2 regions of the Clostridium sp. TJA038 genome follow, and region 2 is predicted to be linked to the other one. Evidence: predicted binding sites of a transcription regulator. Region 2 holds the regulator's gene; the other holds the start of a gene.
The links. The regulator HrcA, encoded in region 2, represses chaperone genes, less so after heat shock. The targets are predictions, from matches to a motif close to TGTTAGCACTCNNNNNNNNNGAGTGCTAACA.
Positions count from the first base shown of each region.

Region 1: htpG (molecular chaperone HtpG) is a predicted target of HrcA. The motif match lies at 1,788-1,818, and genes of this name have one in related genera.

Region 1 covers NZ_JBZEFA010000002.1:106,954-110,392, reverse strand. The annotation lists gene AC4FQV_RS06425 (beta-class carbonic anhydrase) at 1-413, shown strand, start outside; gene AC4FQV_RS06420 (putative ABC transporter permease) at 540-1,181, shown strand; gene AC4FQV_RS06415 (zinc ribbon domain-containing protein) at 1,198-1,587, shown strand; gene htpG (molecular chaperone HtpG) at 1,854-3,439, shown strand, end outside.
Region 2 covers NZ_JBZEFA010000001.1:204,922-208,360, forward strand. The annotation lists gene hemW (radical SAM family heme chaperone HemW) at 1-708, shown strand, start outside; gene hrcA (heat-inducible transcriptional repressor HrcA) at 904-1,923, shown strand; gene grpE (nucleotide exchange factor GrpE) at 1,953-2,582, shown strand; gene dnaK (molecular chaperone DnaK) at 2,636-3,439, shown strand, end outside.

The DNA.
Region 1 (3,439 bases), on a different contig from region 2:
CTATGAACATAAAAAATGGTGATGCAAAAATTATAAAGGATGCTGGAGCTACAATAATGCATCCTTTTGGAAGTGTAGTAAGAAGTATATTAGTTGCAATTTATGAATTTAATGCAGAAGATGTTTTTATTGTAGGACATAGTGGATGTGGTATGAGTAATTTAAACTCTAGAGATATGATAAAGAAAATGGAAGATAGAGGGATAAAAGAAGAAACTATATCTACAATAAAAGAATGTGGAATAGAAGTTGAAAAATGGCTTCACGGATTTGGATGTGTAGAAGAATCAATTAAAAAGAGTGTAGATTCTTTAAGAAAACATCCTTTAATTCCAAAGGATGTAAGTATTCATGGGTTAGTTATAGACCCTCATACAGGAGAACTTAAAGTTATTGTAAATGGATACGAATAAAAAGATACTTACTTTTAAGTAAGTATCTTTTTTATTTATAAAATAAGTCTTATAAGTATTATAGGTAAAACTTTTTATAAGTGATATAATTAGATATATTACTAATTTAAAAAGGAGGGATAAAAGATGTATATAAGCAATACCATGAATATTTATAAAATAATTTGGATATTCACAATTGGTTCTGTATTAGGATACTGCGTAGAAATGATTTGGTGCTATGTAAGAAATGGTCATTTTGAAAGTAGAAAAGGATTAATCTATGGTCCAATTAGTCCAGTATATGGAATAGGTGGAGTAGTACTTACTTTATTGCTATATAGATTTATCCACTATAATGGAATAATAATATTTTTTATAAGCGCAGTTGTAGGAGGCGTATTTGAATATTTATGTTCTTTTTTTCAAGAAAAACTTTTTGGAAGCGTATCTTGGGAATATAATAGCAAGTCTTTAAGTATTAACGGAAGAACTAGTGTTGAATATTCTATTTTTTGGGGAATACTTGGGGTGTTCTTTTTAAAGGATATTTACCCTTTATTTGATGATTTTATGGGGTTATTTTCTACACAGAGTATAAAGGTTATAACTTTAATATTTGTAATATTTTTAGTGCCAGATATTATAATATCTTCTTTAGCTGTTAGAAGAGAAGTAGAAAGAAGAAAAGGAAAAAAAGCGAGAAATGCTTTAGAAAGATTTCTTGATAAAAAATATACAGATGAATTTTTAAAGAAGATATATCCTAATATGATATTTAAAAATTAATTTATAGGAGAATTTTATGTTTTTTGTTGGTATATTTGGAATTGACACTAAAGAAAAACAGGTTAAGGACATAGACAATATATATTGCAGAACTTGTGATAATAAAACAAAAGGTGTTTTGATAAAAACTTATGAATATTTTCATTTTTTCTTTATTCCTATCTTTAGATGGAATGAGAGGTTTTATGTTATTTGCAAAAGATGTAATTCAATTTATGAAATTTCAAAAGAAAAAGGAAAAGATATAGAAAAAGGAATTATTAAGGATATTTCTGAAAATGATATGACTCTTATAAAAGAAGGACAAGTTTATGGGAAAAAAGCTCTAAAAAGAACATGTCCAAATTGTGGAAGAGAAATAGAAGGAGATTATAAATATTGTCCTTATTGTGGAAGTAAACTTTAGATAATATTTTACATACTAAGTTTAGTAATTATCAAAACAGAAAATAACATATAAATTTATAAAATGTATTAGATTAATTTATAGCTAATTTTATACTTTAATAGAGTATTAAATTAAAATTAATTTAATACATTTTTTTGTAAAAATATTTTCTTTATATATTGACATTAATTGAAAAAAGTGTTATATATAGAATTATAGATTAGCACTCAATGATATAGAGTGCTAACAATTAGAGTTTTTTATTTTTGGAGGGAAATTTCAAAATGGAAAAAAGAGAGTTTAAAGCAGAATCAAAAAGATTGTTAGACATAGTTATAAATTCAATTTACACAAATAGAGAAATATTTTTAAGAGAGTTAATTTCAAATGCTAGTGATGCTATAGATAAAGTTTATTATAAAACTTTAGGAGATAGCTCCTTAACTTTTAATAAAGATGATTATTATATAAAGATAGTGCCAAATAAAGAGGCAAGAACTCTTACAATATCAGATAAAGGTATTGGTATGACAGAGAAAGAGCTAGATGAAAACTTAGGGGTTATAGCTAAGAGTGGTTCTTTACAATTTAAAAAAGAAAATGAAATCAAAGATGGATTTGATATTATAGGACAATTTGGAGTTGGATTCTATTCAGGATTTTTAGTTGCAGATAAAATAACAGTAATAACAAAAGCTTTTGGAGAAGATAAAGCATATAAATGGGAATCTGATGGAGTTGATGGATATACAATTTCAGAAGCTAAAAAAGATTCTTTTGGAACTGATATAATTTTACATCTAAAAGAAAATGATGAGGATGAAAATTATGATGAATTTTTAGAAGAATATAAATTAAAATCATTAATTAAAAAGTATTCAGATTTTATAAGATATCCTATTAAGCTTGATATTACAAAATCTAAGATTAAAGAAGGAACAGAAAATGAACATGAAGAGTATGTTGAAGAAGAAACAGTAAACAGTATGGTTCCTTTATGGAGAAGAAATAAAAATGAACTTACTGATGAAGATTACAATAATTTTTATATGGAAAAAAGATTTGGATTTGACAAGCCTTTAAGACATATGCATATAAGTGTTGACGGGATGATAAGTTATAATTCAATTCTTTATATTCCTGAAAACATACCATATGATTACTACACTAAAGAATATGAAAAAGGCTTAGAGCTATATTCAAATGGTGTTTTAATAATGGAAAAATGTTCATCACTTTTACCAGATTATTTTGGATTTGTAAAAGGAATAGTAGATTCTCAAGATTTATCACTTAACATTTCAAGAGAAATGCTTCAACATGACAGACAATTAAGCCGTATTGCTAAAAATATAAAAAATAAGATAAAGAATGAACTAGAATCTATGATGAAAAATGATAGAGAAAGTTATGAAAAATTCTATAAAACTTTTGGCAGACAAATAAAATACGGAGTTTATGATGACTTTGGTATGAATAAAGATGAATTAAAAGATTTATTAATGTTTTATTCATCTAAAGAAAAGAAAATGGTAAGCTTAGCTGAATATGTTGAAAGAATGGATAAGGAACAAAAGTATATTTATTATGCTGTTGGAGAAACAAATGAAAGAATAGAAAAAATGCCACAAACTGAAATGGTATTAGATAAAGGTTATGAAATTCTTTATTTTACAGAGGATGTAGATGAATTTGCAATTAAAATGCTTATGAGCTATAAGGATAAAGAATTTAAATCAGTATCTAGTGGTGATTTAGGAATAGAATCAGAAGAGGAAAATAAGAAAGAAAATGAAGAAAATAAAGGTATATTTGAAGCTATGAAGGAAGCTTTAGGTGATAAAATAGTTGCAGTAAAAGCTTCAAGTAG
Region 2 (3,439 bases):
AACTTTTTAAAAGCTAGAGAGGCTGGCTTTGAAAATATAAATGTAGATTTAATGTTTGGATTACCTAATCAAAGTGTGGAAGATTTTAAGGAAACTTTAAAGGAAGTAGTATCTTTAAATCCTACACATATTTCAGCTTATAGCTTAATAATTGAAGAAGGAACAGCTTTTTATACCTTATATGAAAGGGATAAATTAAATTTACCTAGTGAAGAAGAAGAAAGAGAGATGTATGATTTTTGTAAAAGTTATTTAAAAAGCAAGGGGTTTAATCAATACGAGATTTCTAATTATTCTAAAAAGGGAATGGAGTGTAGACATAATTTAGCTTATTGGGACATGAAAAATTGGATAGGATTAGGTTCATCTTCAGCTTCTTATATTAATGGAAAAAGAATTAAGAATATAAGTAATATAGAAAATTATATAAATTCAATAAATGAAAAGGGAGAAGCTATTGAAGAAATAATAAACAATTCTTTAAAAGATAATATGGAAGAATTTATGTTTATGGGCCTTAGAAAGATTAAAGGAATTAAAGAAAAAGAATTTGAAGAAAGATTTAAAATGAATATAAATTTAGTATATGGTGAAATAATAAATAAGTATATAAATAGAGGGCTTTTAATAAGGGAGAATGGAAGGCTTTATTTAAGTGAAAAGGGCATTGAAGTATCTAATATTATAATGGCTGAATTTCTTTTATAAACATAAAGTAAATTTGTATGTAACTTAAAGAAAATAAAAGAAAATAGAAGAAAGAGTAGAATAAACATTATAAAAATCAAAAATTTGGTTTAAAATGATAAAAAATGGGATTGACAAAAAACTTGTAAGGTAATATATTAATAGTGTACTAGTTAGCACTCGTTGATAGTGAGTGCTAATAAAGAGGTGAGATTAGTGATAGATGATAGAAAGCTTCAAATATTAAGAGCTATAATTCAAGACTATATATCAACAGGAGAACCCGTTGGTTCAAGAACTATCGCTAAAAAATATAATCTTGGAGTAAGTTCAGCCACAATAAGAAATGAAATGGCTGACTTAGAGGATATGGGATTTTTAGAACAGCCTCATACTTCGGCAGGAAGAATTCCATCAAGCAGAGGATATAGATTATATGTAGATAGAATGATTGAATTTGAAAGATTGTCTTCTGAAGAAGAAGGTCTTATTAGAAGTTCAATAATAGATGGTACATTGTATGAAGTTGATAAAATAATCAAGCAAACTAGTGCTCTTCTATCAGAACTTACTAAAATGACTTGTATAGTAAAAGCACCTTCTGTGCATAAAAGTTTTGTTAAGTCTATACAACTTTTGAAGGTTGATGATTTAAGTATTTTATGTGTATTAGTAACAGATAGTGGTGTTATAAGAAATACAGTTATAAAAGTAAGGAGCGTACCTATATCTGAAGAACTTATTAAAATTAGTAAGATAATAACTGAAAGGCTTAAAAACCTTACTATTGAGCAAATAAACTTAGAGGTTATAAGTAACTTAAATAAAGCTTTAAGTGGATATGAAGATATAGTAAATGCTGTGTTACCAGCTCTTTATGAAAGCTTAAAGGGTGATGAAACATCTGAGGTATTCTTAGAGGGAGCAATTAATATATTAAATTATCCAGAATATAATAATATTCATAAAGCTAAGGAAATTTTAGAATTTTTACATGATAAGAAAAGTATTTCAGAACTTATAAGTGATAGTGAAGATATGACTGTAAAAATAGGAGATGAAATTTTTGTCCCAGAGGCTAAGGAATGTTCCATTATATCAGCTGGTTATCATGTAGGAGATAGATCTTTAGGTACAATAGCTTTAATAGGGCCTAGAAGAATAAATTATTCTAAGGTTTTAGCAATCATGACTGAGGTTATGAAAGAATTAAATGAAACCTTAAAAAATAAGTAGTAAATAAAGAGAAGAGGTGTAACTGCTTTATGGTGGATGATAAAGATTTTAACGAAGAGTTAAAGGATGATAATATCAAAGAGGAATTAGACAAAGAAACAAAGGCTGAAAATCCTAATATTGATGAAGAGGTAGAAGAAGTTTCAGAAGATATTAAGGCTGATGAAAAAGTTATAGATTTTGAAGAATTAAAGGCTTTAAAGGAAGAAAATAATATGTTTAAAAATAAAACAAAGAAACTAGAAAATGAATTAGAGGCCTTAAAAGATAGATTATTAAGAATATCTGCAGAGTATGAAAACTACAGAAAAAGAACAGATAAAGAAAAAGAAAGAATATATACTGATGCTTGTGAAGATGTTTTAGTAAAAATGCTTCCAGTTTTAGATAACTTAGAAAGAGCCTTAGATGTAGATGGAACTGTTGAGGACCTTAAAAAAGGTGTTGAAATGACAGTAAGACAATTTGAAGATGCTTTAGATAAACTTCAAGTTGAAGAAATATCTACAGAAAATGGTTTTGACCCAGAATTACATCAAGCTATGATGGTTGTAGAAAAAGAAGGAGCAAAACCAAATGAAGTAGCCCAAGTATTCCAAAAGGGATATAAAAGAGGGGATAAAGTCATAAGACATTCTATGGTAACTGTAACTAAATAATTAATTAGAATTTGACAAATTATATATAGATATTTATAGAGGAGGAATTTTCAATGAGTAAAATAATAGGTATAGATTTAGGAACAACAAATTCATGTGTAGCTGTTATGGAAGGTGGAGAACCAGTAGTTATCACTAACTCAGAAGGTGCAAGAACAACTCCATCAGTAGTTTCATTCCAAGCAAATGGAGAGAGATTAGTAGGTCAAGTTGCTAAAAGACAAGCAATTACAAACCCAGATAGAACAATAATGTCAATAAAAAGACACATGGGAACTGACTACAAAGTTAATATAGATGGAAAAGATTATACACCACAAGAAATATCAGCAATGATACTTCAAAAATTAAAAGCTGATGCTGAAGCATATTTAGGAGAAAAAGTAACAGAAGCTGTTATCACAGTTCCAGCTTACTTCAATGATGCTGAAAGACAAGCAACTAAAGATGCTGGTAGAATAGCTGGTTTAGATGTTAAGAGAATAATAAACGAACCAACAGCTGCATCATTAGCTTATGGATTAGATAAAATGGATAATGCACACAAAATCTTAGTATATGACCTAGGTGGTGGTACTTTCGACGTATCTATCTTAGATTTAGGTGATGGAGTATTCGAAGTTGTATCAACAAATGGTGATGCTAGATTAGGTGGAGACGACTTTGACCAAAGAATTATAGATTATATAGCAGATGAGTTTAAAGCTCAAAATGGAATAGATTTAAGACAAGATAAAATGGCTCTTCAAAGATTAAAAGAAGCAGCAGAAAAAGCTAAAATTGAGTTATCATCATCAACTCAAACATTAATAAACTTACCATTTATAACTGCTGATGCAACTGGTCCAAAACACATA